One region of the Puerhibacterium sp. TATVAM-FAB25 genome, then DNA from elsewhere that is predicted to be linked to it. Evidence: predicted binding sites of a transcription regulator. Region 1 holds the regulator's gene; the other holds the start of a gene.
The links. Region 1 encodes HspR, which represses chaperone genes until heat shock. Its sites were predicted from a motif close to AAGTTGAGTCNNNNNGACTCAACTT; they were not measured.
Positions count from the first base shown of each region.

Region 1 (7,630 bases):
GACGTCACGGGCACCCCCGAGCCCGAGGAGGGCTCGGGGGCCACCCCGTTCCACTTCACGGACAAGCGCAAGGTCGACCCCACCTCCGGCGCGCCGCGCGTGCCGGCCGAGGGGGCGTCCGACGCCGCCGGGGCGCCGCAGGGCGACCAGGGCGGCCAGGGCGACCAGGGCGGCCAGGCGGCCGACCCGCTCGAGGCGCTCGACTTCGAGCCGTCCGCCGAGACGGCCGAGCTCGAGAAGGCCAAGGCGGACGCGGCCCAGCACCTCGACGCGCTCCAGCGCGAGCGGGCGGCCTTCACCAACTACCGCAACCGGGCGCTGCGCGACCAGGAGGCCGCACGCACCCAGGGCACGCAGGACGTGCTCGCCGCCCTGCTGCCGGTGCTCGACGACCTCGAGCGCGCCAAGCAGCACGCGGAGCTGTCCGGGCCCATGGCGGCGATCGCGGAGAAGATCGACGCGACGCTCGCCCGGTTCGGCGTCGAGCGGTTCGGCGCGGTCGGCGAGGAGTTCGACCCGACCGTGCACGAGGCGCTCATGCACCGGGCCGACGCCGAGGCCACCGCCACGACGGTGGAGCTCGTCGTCGAGCCGGGCTACCGGATCGGCGAGAAGATCGTGCGCGCGGCCCGCGTGGGAGTCGTCGGGCCCGAGTGACCACCGCGCCGAGATAGAGAGGCTGGAGGTCGCGGCGGCTGGTGCCGCCGCGGCGGACAGCCTCTCTATCTCGGCGTCATCAGCAGAAGGGAGGCGTCGTGACCGGTCAGGACTGGATCGAGAAGGACTTCTACGCCGCGCTCGGCGTCCCCAAGGATGCCGACGACGCCGCGATCAAGAAGGCGTACCGCAGGCTCGCGCGGCAGCACCACCCCGACCAGAACCCGGGGGACGCGGCCGCCGAGGCGCGGTTCAAGGAGATCGGCGAGGCGTACGCCGTGCTGTCCGACGCCGAGCAGCGCAAGCAGTACGACGCCATCCGCGCCATGGCGGGCGGAGGCGCGCGGTTCGCGGCCGGACCGGGCGGCGGCGGCGCCGGCGGCTTCGAGGACATCTTCGGGGCCATGTTCGGCGGCGGGGCCCCGGGCGCCGGCGCGGCGGGCGGCGGCCCGCGGGTGCGCTACTCCGGCGGCGGCGCCGGGTTCGAGGACATCCTCGGCTCGATGTTCGGCGGCGCGGGCGCGGGCGGGTTCGGCGGCGGCCGGCGCACCGGCTTCACCGCGCCCGAGAAGGGCGCCGACCTGGCGGCCGAGACCACGCTGCCGTTCCGCACGGCGGTCGAGGGCGCCACGGTGGAGCTCACCGTCGAGGGCCGCAAGGTCACCACGCGCATCCCCGCCGGCGTCAACGACGGCCAGAAGCTGCGCATCCGCGGCAAGGGCCGCCCGGGAACGGGCGGCGGCGACGCCGGCGACCTGGTGATCACCGTGCACGTGGAGCCGCACCCCGTCTTCACGCTGGCGGGGCAGGACTTGCGCGTCACCGTGCCGGTCACCTTCGCCGAGGCGACCCTCGGCGCGCAGATCGAGGTGCCCACCCTGACCGGGGACACCGTGCGGCTCAAGATCCCGGCGGGCACGCCGTCGGGCCGCGTGCTGCGCGCCAAGGGCCGCGGCGTCCCGACGCCGAAGGGCACCGGGGACCTGCTCGTCACGGTGCAGGTGGTGGTGCCGCAGAAGCTCAGCAGGAAGGCCAGGCAGGCGCTGGAGGCGTTCGCCGCCGAGAGCGACCACGAGGACGTGCGCGCCGACCTCGTCGCGCGCGCCGCCCGGCCCTGACCCTCGCCCGCCGCGCCGCCCCGGGGAGGCGTCGCGGCGGGCCGGCCGCGGCGTCACCGAGGACCGACCAACGGCACAGGAGGTGCGCGATGAACGACGACGCTCCGCTGCTCACCGTGTCCCAGGCCGCCCAGCTGGCGGGGATGCACCCGCAGACCCTGCGCCAGTACGACCGGCTGGGGCTCGTCACGCCGCGCCGCACCGTGGGGCGCGGGCGGCGGTACTCCTACAACGACGTCGAGCGGCTGCGCGAGGTGCAGCGGCTCGCCCAGGGCGAGGGCGTCAACCTCGCCGGCATCAAGCGGATCCTCGACCTCGAGCAGCACGTGGCGCTGCTGGAGCGCCGGCTCGCCGAGCTGCTCGCCTTCCAGGCCGAGACGGTCGAGGCCGAGCGCCGCGTCTTCGCCGCCGGCACGACCGGCGACGTCGTCGTGGTGCCCCGTGGCCAGCGCGTGCGGCGCACGGAGCTGCGGGTCGACGTCGACCGTGCCAGCAGCGGGGCGCTCGTGCTGTGGCGCCCGTCCCCGCGGCGCTGAGGCCGCCGGGCTTTTCGCAACACGATTCTTGCGTATCTCTTATTGCCTCGGTCGCGCATTCTTTCGTCGAGGAAAATGCATGAGAAGCGTGCGTGAATTGCCTTTTCCCTCTTATCGTGGGTAGCACGGCGACCCGGGGCCGGCGTCGTCGCAGCCACGAGGCGAGGAGCGAGCATGAGCACGCTGATGGAGATGCCCGAGGTCGCCGAGTGCTCGGTGGAGGGCTGCGGGTACAACCACGACCACGGCTGTCACGCCGGTGCCATCACGGTGGCCGGCCACACCGGTGACGCGGCCTGCGCCACGTTCATCCCGCTCAGCACCAAGGGCGGGCTGGAGAAGGTCATCGCCCACGTGGGGGCCTGCCAGCGCGGCGACTGCCGGTTCAACCACGACCTCGAGTGCGGCGCCTCGTCGATCCGGGTCGGTGCCGGGCCGGACGACCCGAGCCACGCCGACTGCCTCACCTACACGGCGACCCGCTGACCGGTCGGGCCGGGGCCGGGGCCGGGACCGCAGGAGCCGGGTCGGTGCCGACGCGCCGGCCGTGCTCAGCGGGCGAGCTGCTCCAGCAGCGAGACCGCCGCGGGGTGCGAGTCCGGCAGCGTCTCGACCCACACGCGGGTGGGGCGGCGCATCACCTCGGCCAGCCCGAGGATCGCCGCGTTCTTCTCCACGACGCGCCGCAGCGTCTGGGCGAGCTGCGCGGTGTGGTCCCGGCGCGGGCACAGCACGACGAAGACGCCGTCGCTGAGCGCGGCCATGGGGTGGCCCTCGCCGAAGACCTGGTCGAGCGTGCGGCCCACGGTGGCCGCCCGGGCGGACCGGCGCCACGCGTCGAGGTCCTCGAGCGCGACGTCGAGGACGACCAGGCAGTGGGTGTCGCCGGCGTGGGCGCCCTGGCGCACGGCGGCGCCGTACGTCTCACGCAGGCGCTCGCCGAGGTACTCGCCGCTGGGCAGGCCGCTCGCCGGGTCGCGCACCGTGGAGCGCATCGGGAGCGACTCGTAGCCCTGGGCCCAGCCGATCGCCAGGGAGCGCAGCACGACGGGGTCCGCCGGCCGCTCGAGCGCGCCGAAGAGGCACGCGACGTCGTCCATGGCCTCCGTCATGCCGACGCCCGCCTCGCCGCGCGCGCTGCCGAGGCGCTGGGCGGCGGCAGCGGGGCAGCGGTCCTCGCCTACCGCCTCGACGAGGGCGTCGACCGCGGGGTGGTACCAGTCGCCGGGCCGCAACCACACCCCGGCCAGGCTGGCGGCGCGCCACCGGTCGCGCAGGCCGGCGGCGTCGGACGCCCCGGTCTGCGGTCGCGCAGCCCTCGCATCGAACCCCATGGGCCACCATCTTTGCGCAGTCCTTGCAAGGGGTGCACCCGCTCCCGGGGTTCTCGGAAAGGTTTCACCCGGGTGGACTGCGCGCGATATGGTGACCCGAGCCTCATGGGGGGACTGGGGCGCTGGCGTGAGAGAACGGCGAACGTGTGACAGACGTCGAGATCGGCTGGGGCGATCCCGCGCCCAGCGACGCTGAGCTCATCCTTGGTGTGCGCGGGGGTGACCTCGACGCCTACGGGGCCCTGTACGAGCGCCATGCCGCGGCCGCCCGCCGGCTCGCCCGGCAGTTCCTGTCCTCGCCCAACGACGCCGAGGACGTCGTCGCCGACGCGTTCGCCCGCGTGCTGGCCGTCCTGCGCGGCGGCGGCGGCCCCGACTCCATGTTCCGCGCCTACCTGTTCACCGTGGTGCGCAACGTCGCCGCCGAGGTCGGGCGACGGGACCGGCGCCTGCAGGTGACCGACGACGACGCGTGCTTCGAGGCCGCGATGGTGGCCGCCGCGTCCCCCGAGGACCCGGCCCTCGACGGCTTCGAGCAGACGGTCGTGGCGCAGGCCTACCGGTCGCTGCCGGAGCGCTGGCAGGCCGTGCTCTGGTACACCGAGGTCGAGCGGATCCCGCCGGCCCAGGTGGCGCCCATCCTCGGCCTGACCGCGAACGGCGTCTCCGCCCTCGCCTACCGCGCCCGCGAGGCGCTGCGCGTGGGCTACCTGCAGCAGCACCTGTCGCACGCGCCCACGGACAGCTGCCGGGACGTCAACGCCCTGCTCGGCGGCTACGTGCGCGGCAGCCTCGCCAAGCGAGAGGTCGGCAAGGTCGAGGCGCACCTCGAGACGTGCGGTGACTGCCGGTCCCTGGTCCTGGAGCTGTCCGACGTCGCCCACGGCATGCGCGGCGTCATCGCCCCGCTGGTGCTCGGCGTCGCGGGGCTCGGCGTGCTCGGCGCGCTGCCGGTGGGCCTCCTCGCCGGCGCCGGGGCGGGTGCCGCCGCCGGTGCTGCGGGCGGCTCGGTCACCGTCGGCGCCGCCGCCGGGGCGGGCACGGCGGCCGCGAGCACGGCTACCGCGAGCACGGCCGCCGCGGGCACGGCGGCCGGGTCGGCCGCCGCCGCGAGCACCGCCGTGGCCGCCGTCGTCGGGGGCTCCAGCGTGGCCGCCGCCGGTGCGGTCGCCGTGGCCGCCGTGGGCGTCGGCGTCGCGCTCTCGATGGGCTCCGGCGCGGAGCTGCCGCACCCGGCGGTGCCGTCCGCCGTCGTCGTGGACCGCCTGGGCGACGGCGTCGAGGACGGCCGGCTCGGCACGGTGCCGGCCGGCCTCGAGCTCGACGCGACGTCGCCGGTCAACCTGCTGCCCGCCACGGACGACAACCCGTTCGTCGACCCGCCGGACCTCGAGGTCACGCCCGTCGCCACCGGCGTGATGGAGCCGCGCGAGCCCGAGCCGATGTCCTTCCACGTGCGCAACGTCGGCGGGTCCACGGCCCGCAGCACCACCGTGCGCCTGGAGCTGCCCGAGGGCCTGCGCCCCGTGCTCACCCAGTCCCCGAGCGGCAGCTCGGGCGCCCCGAACGACGGCACCCCCCTGAGCGTCGAGGCGCTGACGTGCACCGGCACGGACGCCGGCGACCAGGTCGTCGACTGCTTCGTGGGCGACGTCGAGCCCAGCGACACCGAGACGGTCACCGTCCAGGTCGAGGCCGAGGCCGGCGGCACCTACGACATCGACGCGGCCGTGTGGGCCGACGGGCTGGCGGCCGCCGAGGTGCCGCTGCCGCCCACGTCCGTCGACACGTTCGGCGCGGAGCTCACGGCCACCGTGGGCTCGGTCGAGCGGCTGACCAACCCCGGGGCCGCGTGGCTGCCCGTGACCGTCCGCAGCACGGGCGACGTCGCCGTGCCGGCCGGCTGGTCCGTGGTGGCACAGCTGCCCGAGGGCATCGTGCCGGTCGCCGTGGACGGCGGCCTCGCCTGCACCCCCGGCGCGGGAGGGCTCACCTGCGCCCCTGCCGGCGCGGGCGGTGCGCCGCTCGCGCCGGGCGACGTGGTCGAGGGGCGCCTGCAGGTCGCCGCGACCGGGACCGAGGAGGACGCCGGCGTGCAGGTCGTGTCCGTGCGGCCGGTGCTGCCCGGCTCCGACCACGTCCGGGCGGCCACCGGCACGGTCGCCGTCGCGCCCGCCTGGGCCGACGCCGCGAGCGGCGTCGGCGGCCTGCTGGCCCGCTGCGAGGCGACCGGCGGCGCGGGCACCGGGCGGGGCGCCGTCGTCGGCACCTGGACGAACACCACCGGCGGTCCGGTCGCGGTGCGCCTGGACGCGGCGGGCGCCACCAGCGCCTCGCAGCGCGTCGAGCCCGGCGAGCAGGTCACCGTGCCGGTCGACGGCGGCCTGCGGGTGCCGGCCGGCACCGGCACGTGGACCCTGGCCCGCGAGGTCGCCGGCACGACCTACACGACCACGCTGCCCGCCGGCAGCCACGAGGCGGCGGACTGCTACGCGCCCGCCTGGGACGTCGACGCCACGGTGGTGCCGCAGAACGTGGACGGCCAGGTGCGCCTGGTCGCGACCGTCAGCAACCGCACCGGCGAGGCGATGCAGGCCGGGATGGCCGCCGTCGGCCAGGTGGCGCCCGCGGTGACGCTGGACGCCGGCGAGACCGCGACGCTGGCGGTCGACACCGGGTCGGCCTCCGTGCCCGCCGGCGAGGCGGAGCTGCTGCTGACGCGGTGGACGGTCGACGCCGACGGCGACGAGCCTGCCCAGGCGGCGGCGCCCGCCGAGGTGCCGACGGTGGCGTACCGCGCCGCCGTCCTCGCGCCCGCCGCCGACGTCGCCGCGGCGGTGGCCGAGGAGTGCCGCTACGACCCGGCGAGCGAGACGTCCACCGCGGTGCTGCGCGTGCCGGTGGACAACAGCGGCTCGACGCTGCCGGTGACCTTCGCCGCGGGCGACGCGTCGCTGGTCGTGGCCGCCGGGGAGCGCGGCACGCTCGAGGTGCCGGTCGCGTGGGGCACGACGGGGGTGGACGTGCTCGCCGACGGCCGCCTGCTGGGCACCGTCCAGGCCGGGTTCACCAGCTGCGCCACCGTCGCGTGGCCGCAGGACGTGACCGTCACGGCGACGCCGCGCTGCACCCCGGGCGACAGCCCGGCGGGGCGCCCGGAGCTGGCCGTGACCCTCGCCAACGATGGCGGGTCGACGTGGAGCGCCCGCGTCGCCCGCGGCGGCACCCAGGCCTGGACCGAGGCGGTGACGCTCACGCCGGGCGAGACCCGCGAGGTCGTGGTGTCCCTCGGGCGGTGGCTGCGCGCGCCGGGCGGCTCGGTGGACGTGCAGCTCGCGCGGACCGTCGAGGGCACCGAGCACGTGGCGACCGGCAGCGCCCGGTTCGCGGGGACCTCGTGCGTGCTGGCCCGGCCGGGCGCGTCGCTCGAGGCGGGCGAGCCCGAGGCTGGCGAGGTCGACGGCGTGCCCACGTCGTCCCGGACCGTCGGCGTCGTGCTCGACAACACCGCCTCCAACGTGCCCGTGCTGTTCCGGGTGACGGACCGGGACGACGAGCCCGAGGCCGTCCGCATGGTCGCGCCCGGCGCCACCACCACGGTGGAGGTGCCCCGCGCGACCGGTGCCGAGGGCGCCGCGTACACCGTCCGGGCGGGGGAGTGGAGCACCACGCTGACGGTCGAGCCGTTCACCGCCGTCGGGTGGTGCGCGGCGCCGTGGGACGCGGCCACCGAGGCGACCGGCGGCTACGCGCCGGGTGACGTCGTCAGCCAGGACCACGAGAGCTACCGGTACCTCGGGGCCGACGGTGCCGACGGTGCCGCGACCGACGCACCGGCCGGACCCGCGACGCCCGGTGCGACGCCGGGCGGCGGGGCCAGCACGCCGGCGCCGTCGGCCACGACGCCCGCGCCGGAACCGACCGGCGGCACGACCGGCGGCACGCCGAGCAGCCCGGCCACGAGCACGACCGGCGGCACGCCGGC
Region 1 covers NZ_JAXUAK010000004.1:81,191-88,820, forward strand. Annotated here, with positions in the region: gene grpE (nucleotide exchange factor GrpE) at 1-657, shown strand, start outside; gene U5M74_RS05755 (DnaJ C-terminal domain-containing protein) at 756-1,775, shown strand; gene U5M74_RS05760 (heat shock protein transcriptional repressor HspR) at 1,865-2,311, shown strand; gene U5M74_RS05765 (DUF1540 domain-containing protein) at 2,486-2,797, shown strand; gene U5M74_RS05770 (hypothetical protein) at 2,863-3,645, opposite strand; gene U5M74_RS05775 (sigma-70 family RNA polymerase sigma factor) at 3,792-7,630, shown strand, end outside.

Region 2 (7,630 bases), on a different contig from region 1:
CGACCGTGCGCCTCGCCACCTGGAACGTGAACTCCGTCCGCGCCCGCGTCGACCGGGTGGTCGCCTTCCTCGAACGGTCGCAGACCGACGTCCTGGCGATCCAGGAGACCAAGTGCCGGGACGACCAGTTCCCGTACCTGCCGTTCGAGGCGGCCGGGTACGAGGTGGCGCACGTCGGGTTCTCGCAGTGGAACGGCGTGGCCGTGATCTCGCGGGTGGGGATCGAGGACGTCGAGACGGCGTTCGCCGGCCAGCCCGGGTTCGTCAAGGCCTCCGCCGGGGCGGACGCGCCGCCGGCGGGCGGGGACGCCCCCGACGCCGCGCACGAGGCCCGCGCGCTGGGCGCCACCTGCGGCGGCGTGCGCGTGTGGTCGCTGTACGTGCCGAACGGCCGGGCGCTCGACGACCCGCACTACGCCTACAAGCTCGCGTGGCTGGAGGCGCTGCGCTCCGAGGCGGGCCGCTGGCTCGAGGAGGACCCGCAGGCGCAGGTCGCGCTCGTCGGCGACTGGAACGTGGCCCCGCTGGACACCGACGTGTGGGACATGGCGCCGTTCGCCGGCAGCACGCACGTCTCGCCCGCCGAGCGCGACGCGTTCGCCGCCTTCGGCGCGGCCGGCTACACCGAGGTCAGCCGCGAGCACCTGCCCGAGCCGCACACGTACACGTACTGGGACTACAAGCAGCTGGCGTTCCCGCGGAACTACGGCATGCGGATCGACTTCACGTGGGCCTCCCCGGCGCTGCGCGCCCGCGTGACCGGCGCGCGGATCGACCGGGACGAGCGCAAGGGCAAGGGCGCCAGCGACCACGTGCCGGTCATCCTCGACCTCGCCGACTGACCCGCCCGCTCCCGCGGGACGGCCGGGCGGGCGGCGCCCGCTCCCGGCGCTAGGTTGGGCGCATGACGTCGCGCCAGGACTCCGGCGAGCCCGAGGGCCCCGTCTTCGCCTCGCCGTCGCCGGTCGGGGCCGTCCCGGACCTGTCGGGCGTCGTGCTGCCCGGCCAGGACGGCGCCCGGACCGCCCCCGGCGCTGCGCCGTCGGGCCTCCCCCACGCCGGCGGGGCGCCCGCCGCGCCCGCGGACGCCGACCCGGCCGCGCAGGCCGCGGCCCGCCGCGGCCGCCGCCGTCGGGCGCTGCTGGTCGCCGGCGGCGTCGTCGCCGTGGCGCTGGTCGGCACGGGGGCCGCGCTGGGCGCCGCCCAGGCCCGGGAGCGGGCGTGGGCCCCGCTCGAGGCGGCGCTGGCGGCGCCGCGGGACGCGAACGTGGTGCAGCTCGTGCTCGGCTCGTGCGTGCGCGACCTGCCCGACGGCGACCTCGACCGCCTCACCGCCGTGCCCTGCGACGAGCCGCACGCCGCCCAGGTGGTGGGGCGCACCGACGCCGCCGCGGACGCCGTGTGGCCGGGTGCCGGGGCGCTGGCCCGGCGCGCCGCCGCGGTGTGCGGGCCGCAGGAGCTGGGCAGCGCGGGGCGCGACGCCGACGGCGTCGGGTTCGTCGTCGTGACCCCGACCGAGGGCGGCTGGGACGCGGGCGACCGGACCAGCCTGTGCCTGGCCGTGACCGCCGAGCCGGGGACGGCCGACCTGCTGGAGTGACCGTCAGCCTGCGCGGCGCGCGGGCTCGTCGACGTCGGCCGCCGGGCCCGCCGTCGTGCCGGCCGCCGCGGGGGCCGGCATCGAGGCGTGGACGGCGGCGTCGACCACGTCGCCGAGGTCGCCGCGGGTCTCGAAGGCCTCCCGCTGCCGGCGCGCGCCCGACCCGCCCGTGACGATCTCCGCCACGACGAGCCGCACCTCCTCGTCCTCGCCGTGCTCGGCGAGGACCGGCTGGACCAGGTCGAGCAGCTCGGCGACGACGGAGGCCGCCGGCGCCGGGGCGCCGGTGCGCGGGCTGACGAGGTCGCCCTCGACGCCGAACCGGCTCGCCCACCAGCTCCACGCCTTCAGCTGCGTCTGGCTCGCCTGGACCGGCGTGACCCCCGCGTCCCACTGCCGGGCGGCGGCCTCCACGAGCGCGCGGACGAGCGCGGCGACCACCGCGGCGTGCTGCGGCTCGAGGCACACGTCCGCCACCCGGACCTCCACGGTGGGGAAGCGTGCCGAGAGCCGGGCGTCGTAGTAGAGCATCCCGTCGTCCAGCGGCGCCCCGGACCGCAGCACGGCCTGCGCCTGCCGGTCGTAGTACTCCGCGGACCCGTAGATCTCGCTCGGCCCGGCGGTGGGCCAGCGCGACCACGCCTGGTAGCGGTAGCTGGCGAAGCCCGACTCCGCCCCGTACCAGAACGGGGAGTTCGCGCTCAGCGCCAGCAGCACCGGCAGCCAGACCCGGATCCGGTCGAGCACCGCCACGCCCTCGGTGCGGTCGCCCACGGCGACGTGCACGTGGAACCCGCAGGTGAGCTGGTCGGCGACCATGAGCCCGCCGTGCTGCCGGATCCGCTGGAGGCGGTCCTTGGGGACCAGGTGCGGCTGCGCGTCGGAGACCGGGCTCGCGAGCGCGACCGCGCGCCCGCCCACCGCCTGCGCGGCGGCGTCGGCGAGCCGCCGGCCCGCGCGGATCGCCGCGAGCTGCTCGGCGAGCGTCGAGCACGGGGGCCCGACCACCTCGAGCTGCTCCTGCTGCAGCTCCACGGTCAGGGAGTGCTCCGGCGCGACCCGCTCCGTCAGGTGCGCCGCGCGGGCCACCGCCGACTCCCCCGCGGCGAGCGGCCGGCGCGTGCCGGCGTCCACCAGCAACAGCTCTTCCTCCACCCCGAACGTGCGCACGCGATCGCCTCCCTCGCCTCTCGGTGTGCCGCCCATCCTGAGGCCCCGCGGCGGAGCTCGCAGGGCGGTGGACGACGGACGTCCCGCCCCGTCACCCTCCGCGGGCGGGAGGACGACGGGGCGGGACGTCCGCGGGATCGTGCCGGTCCGGCGTCGTGGGAGGTCAGCGCCCCGGCGGCCGGCCTCAGGACCGGCCCAGCGGCCGGCCCTGAGGCCGGCCCGGGAGACGGCTCAGGCGACCTCGACCTCGGCGGGCCGCAGCTCGAGCCCGTCCCGCGTCGGGTCCACCGGCCGGTCGACGACGACCGCGTCGCCGTCGGACACCTCCCCGGCCAGCAGCAGGCGGGCCAGCCGGTCGCCGATCTCCCGCTGCACCAGGCGGCGCAGCGGCCGGGCGCCGTACGCCGGGTCGAAGCCCTCGAGGGCCAGCCACTCGCGGGCGGCGGGGGTCACGTCGAGCGTGATCCGCCGGTCGGCCAGGCGCCGGGCGAACGCGGCGACCTGCAGGTCGACGATCCGGCCGAGCTCGTCGAGCGACAGCGCGTCGAAGACGACGACGTCGTCGAGCCGGTTGAGGAACTCCGGCTTGAACGCCGCGCGCACGGCCGCCATGACGTTCTCGCGCTTGGCCTCCTCGGGCAGGGCCGGGTCCACGAGGAACTGCGAGCCCAGGTTCGAGGTGAGCACGAGGATCACGTTGCGGAAGTCGACCGTGCGGCCCTGGCCGTCGGTCAGCCGGCCGTCGTCGAGCACCTGCAGCAGGATGTCGAAGACCTCGGGGTGGGCCTTCTCCACCTCGTCGAGCAGCACGACCGAGTACGGGCGCCGCCGGACGGCCTCGGTGAGCTGGCCGCCCTCCTCGTAGCCGACGTACCCCGGGGGCGCCCCCACGAGCCGGGCCACCGAGTGCTTCTCGGAGTACTCCGACATGTCGATGCGCACCATGGCGCGCTCGTCGTCGAACAGGAAGTCCGCCAGCGACTTGGCCAGCTCGGTCTTGCCGACGCCGGTGGGCCCGAGGAACAGGAACGAGCCCGTGGGGCGGTCGGGGTCGGAGACGCCGGCCCGCGAGCGCCGCACCGCGTCGGAGACGGCGCGCACGGCGTTCGCCTGGCCGATGAGCCGGCCGCCGATGACCTCCTCCATGTGCAGCAGCTTCTCGGTCTCGCCCTGCAGCATGCGCCCGGCCGGGATGCCGGTCCAGGCGGAGACCACCTCGGCGATCTCGTCGGCGCCGACCTTGTCGGCGATCATCGGGGCCTGCTCGGCCGCGCCGTCGCCGTCGGCCGAGGCCTCGGCGCGCTCGGCCTCGACCAGCTCCTTCTCGACCGCCGGGATCTCGCCGTACTGGATTCGCGCGGCGCCCTCGAGGTCGCCCTCGCGCAGCTTGCGCTCCATGTCGGTGCGCAGCCCGTCGAGGCGCGCGCGCAGGTCGCCGACCCGGTTGTGGCCGGCCTTCTCGGCCTCCCAGCGGGCGGTCAGCGCCGCCAGCGCCTCGCGCTTGTCGGCGAGCTCGGCCCGCAGCCGCTCGAGGCGCTCGCGGGAGCCGGCGTCCTCCGAGTCCGCGAGGACGACCTCCTCCATCTCCAGGCGCGTGACGGCGCGCTGCAGCTCGTCGACCTCCACCGGGGAGGAGTCGAGCTCCATGCGCAGCCGGCTGGCGGCCTCGTCGACCAGGTCGATGGCCTTGTCGGGCAGCTGGCGCCCGGAGATGTACCGGTCGGACAGCGTGGCCGCCGCGACCAGCGCCGAGTCGGCGATGGTCACCTTGTGGTGGGCCTCGTAGCGCTCCTTGAGCCCGCGCAGGATCGCGACGGTGTCCTCGACCGAGGGCTCGCCGACGAAGACCTGCTGGAAGCGGCGCTCCAGGGCCGGGTCCTTCTCGATGCGCTCGCGGTACTCGTCGAGCGTGGTGGCGCCGACCAGGCGCAGCTCGCCGCGGGCGAGCATGGGCTTGAGCATGTTGCCCGCGTCCATGGCGCCCTCGGAGCCGGCGCCCGCGCCGACGACGGTGTGCAGCTCGTCGATGAAGGTGACGACCTCGCCGTCGGAGCCCTGGATCTCGGCCAGCACGGCCTTGAGGCGCTCCTCGAACTCGCCGCGGTACTTGGCGCCGGCCACCATGCTGGCCAGGTCGAGCGAGACGAGGCGCTTGCCGCGCAGCGAGTCCGGCACGTCACCGGCGACGATGCGCTGGGCGAGGCCCTCGACGACGGCGGTCTTGCCGACGCCGGGCTCGCCGATGAGCACGGGGTTGTTCTTGGTGCGCCGGGACAGCACCTGGATGACGCGGCGGATCTCGGCGTCGCGGCCGATCACCGGGTCGAGCCTGCCGTCGCGGGCGCGCTGGGTGAGGTCGGTGCCGTACTGCTCGAGCGCCTTGTACGTGCCCTCGGGGTTGGGGCTGGTGACGCGGGAGCTGCCGCGCACGGCGGGCAGGGCGGCGCGCAGGGCGTCCGCCGAGGCGCCGGCGTCGGCGAGGATCTGCGCGGCCTGGGACTGGCCGGCGGCGATGCCGATCAGCAGGTGCTCGGTGGAGACGTACTCGTCGCCGAGCGCCTGCGCCTCCTTCTTCGCGACGTCGAGCACGACGGCGCTGGCGCGGCTCGCGCTCGGCTGCGCGACGGCGCTGCCCGAGGCCGTCGGCAGCGCGACGAGCGCGGCGCGGACCTTCTGCCCGATCTTCTGCGGGTGCGCGCCGACGGCCTCGAGCAGGCCGACGGCGACGCCGCCCTCCTGCTGCAGGAGCGCGGCCAGCAGGTGCACGGGCTCGAGCTGGGGGTTGCCGGCCGCGGCCGCCGACTGCACGGCGTCCGACACGGCCTGCTGCGACATGGTCGTGAGCTTGGTGTCCATGGACTCTCCGGGGATGACTGACGGGGAACTCTTCGGTGGAACCCTGCTGAAGTTGAGTCTATTCCGCTCAACTTTGCACGGCTACCGCTCGGGCGGCTCCGACGAGGGACACCGTCCTCCCCGGGCCGCTACGGTCGGCACACGTGCAGCGCGGCGCAGGGAAGGGGCACGGATGAGCGTGAGCGTGGTGGGGGTCGTGGTGACCCTGGTGGTCGTCGCCGTGGTGGTCGTCGCGCTGGTCGTCGCGCTGCGCCGGCGGCGCGGGGAGCCGACGGAGGCTCCGCGGGTGCCGGCCGGCGAGCGGCCGCCGCACCCCTCGCCCGAGCGGTACCAGACGGGCACCGGCGCGCACGGCGCGAGCCCGTGGGGCAACGTGCCGGAGGGCGCCCGGGACAACCCGCCGGGCGGCGGCTGGTGAGCGGCACGACGCGCGCTCCCGGCGCCGGGGGCACCGGCGTGGCGAGCACCGGGCCGGCCGAGGACGGCTGGCGCCCCGACGTGCTGGGCGCGGGGTTCGAGCAGCGCACGCTGCGGCTGCCCGACGGCGCCGAGGCCACCCTCGTGCGGCACACCGGGTCCGTCGCGCCCGCCGGCCAGCCCGCCCGCACGGCCGTGCTGTACGTGCACGGCTTCGTCGACTACTTCTTCCAGCGCCGCACGGCCGAGACCCTCGCCGGCGCCGGCCACGCGTTCTACGCCGTCGACCTGCGCGGCTACGGCCGCTCGATGGCGGCGCACACGGCCGGGGGCGGCGACCCCAACCTCGTCGACGACGTGGCGGCGCACGCCCAGGACCTCGACGCCGCGACGGCCGCCGTCCGCGCCGCCGGGCACGAGCGGCTCGCCCTCCTGGGCCACTCGACGGGCGGGCTGGTGGCCGCGCTGTGGGCCGACGCCCGGCCCGGCCGCCTCGACGCGCTCGTGCTCAACAGCCCGTGGTTCGACCTCAACGCGGGCTGGCTGCTGCGCGGCCCGGTCACGCGCGCGATCGACGTCGCCGGGCGGTTCGCACCGCGCCTCGTCGTCGGGCGCGTGCACCCGCACTACGGGCGGGCGCTGCACGCCGCCACCGGCGGCGAGTGGGACTACGACCTGGCCTGGAAGCCGCACGAGGGCTTCCCGGCGCGCGCCGGCTGGTTCCGGTCCGTGCGCCGGGCGCAGCGGCGCGTGCGCCGCGGGCTGCACGTCGGCGTGCCGGTGCTGGTGGCGGCGTCGGCTCGCACCGGCCCCCACACCAAGGACCACCCCGACGTGCTCACCACGGACTCCGTGCTCGACGTGGCGCACATCCGCACGGGCGCCCAGCGGCTCGGCGACGACGTGCGGTTCGTGCAGGTCGACGGCGGCGCGCACGACCTGGCGCTGTCCCCGTCGCCCGCCCGCGAGCGCTACCTGGCGGAGGTGCTGGGCTTCCTCGCCGAGCGCCTCGGCTGAGCCGCCCTCTCGCCGAGACCTGACTTGTGGCCGCCTCGGGCGCGTCCGAGGCGGCCACAAGTCAGGTCTCGGCGCACGCGAGCGCGGCCACGGCCCGCACCACCGCCGTGTCCGAAAGGCGCTAGCCCGCGCGCCGCGGGGCAGGTCAGGATGGCGGCATGGCAGCGATCACGGTCCCGGCTCCCGCGCCGGCGGCGCACGGCACCCCGGCGCACGGCACCCCGGGTCCCGGCACCCCGGGTCCCGGCGACCCGGTGTTCGCCGAGCGGTACCGCGCCATCGCCGCGCGCGACGCCCGGTTCGACGGCCAGTTCTTCACCGCCGTGCGCACCACCGGCATCTACTGCCGCCCCTCCTGCCCGGCGCGCACGCCGCGGCCGCAGAACGTCACCTTCTACCTCACGTCGGCCGCGGCGCACGAGGCCGGCTACCGCGCCTGCAAGCGGTGCCTGCCCGAGGCCGCACCGGGCACACCGGAGTGGAACCTGCGCCGCGACGTCGCCGGGCGCGCCATGCGGCTCGTGGCGGACGGCGTCGTCGACCGCGAGGGCGTGGACGGGCTCGCCGCCC
Region 2 covers NZ_JAXUAK010000007.1:65,810-73,439, forward strand. Annotated here, with positions in the region: gene U5M74_RS08675 (exodeoxyribonuclease III) at 6-842, shown strand; gene U5M74_RS08680 (septum formation family protein) at 905-1,600, shown strand; gene U5M74_RS08685 (glutamate--cysteine ligase) at 1,604-2,770, opposite strand; gene clpB (ATP-dependent chaperone ClpB) at 3,002-5,626, opposite strand; gene U5M74_RS08695 (hypothetical protein) at 5,799-6,044, shown strand; gene U5M74_RS08700 (alpha/beta hydrolase) at 6,041-7,060, shown strand; gene U5M74_RS08705 (AlkA N-terminal domain-containing protein) at 7,219-7,630, shown strand, end outside.
Region 2: a site for HspR is predicted at 5,676-5,700, ahead of clpB (ATP-dependent chaperone ClpB). Genes of this name have one in related genera too.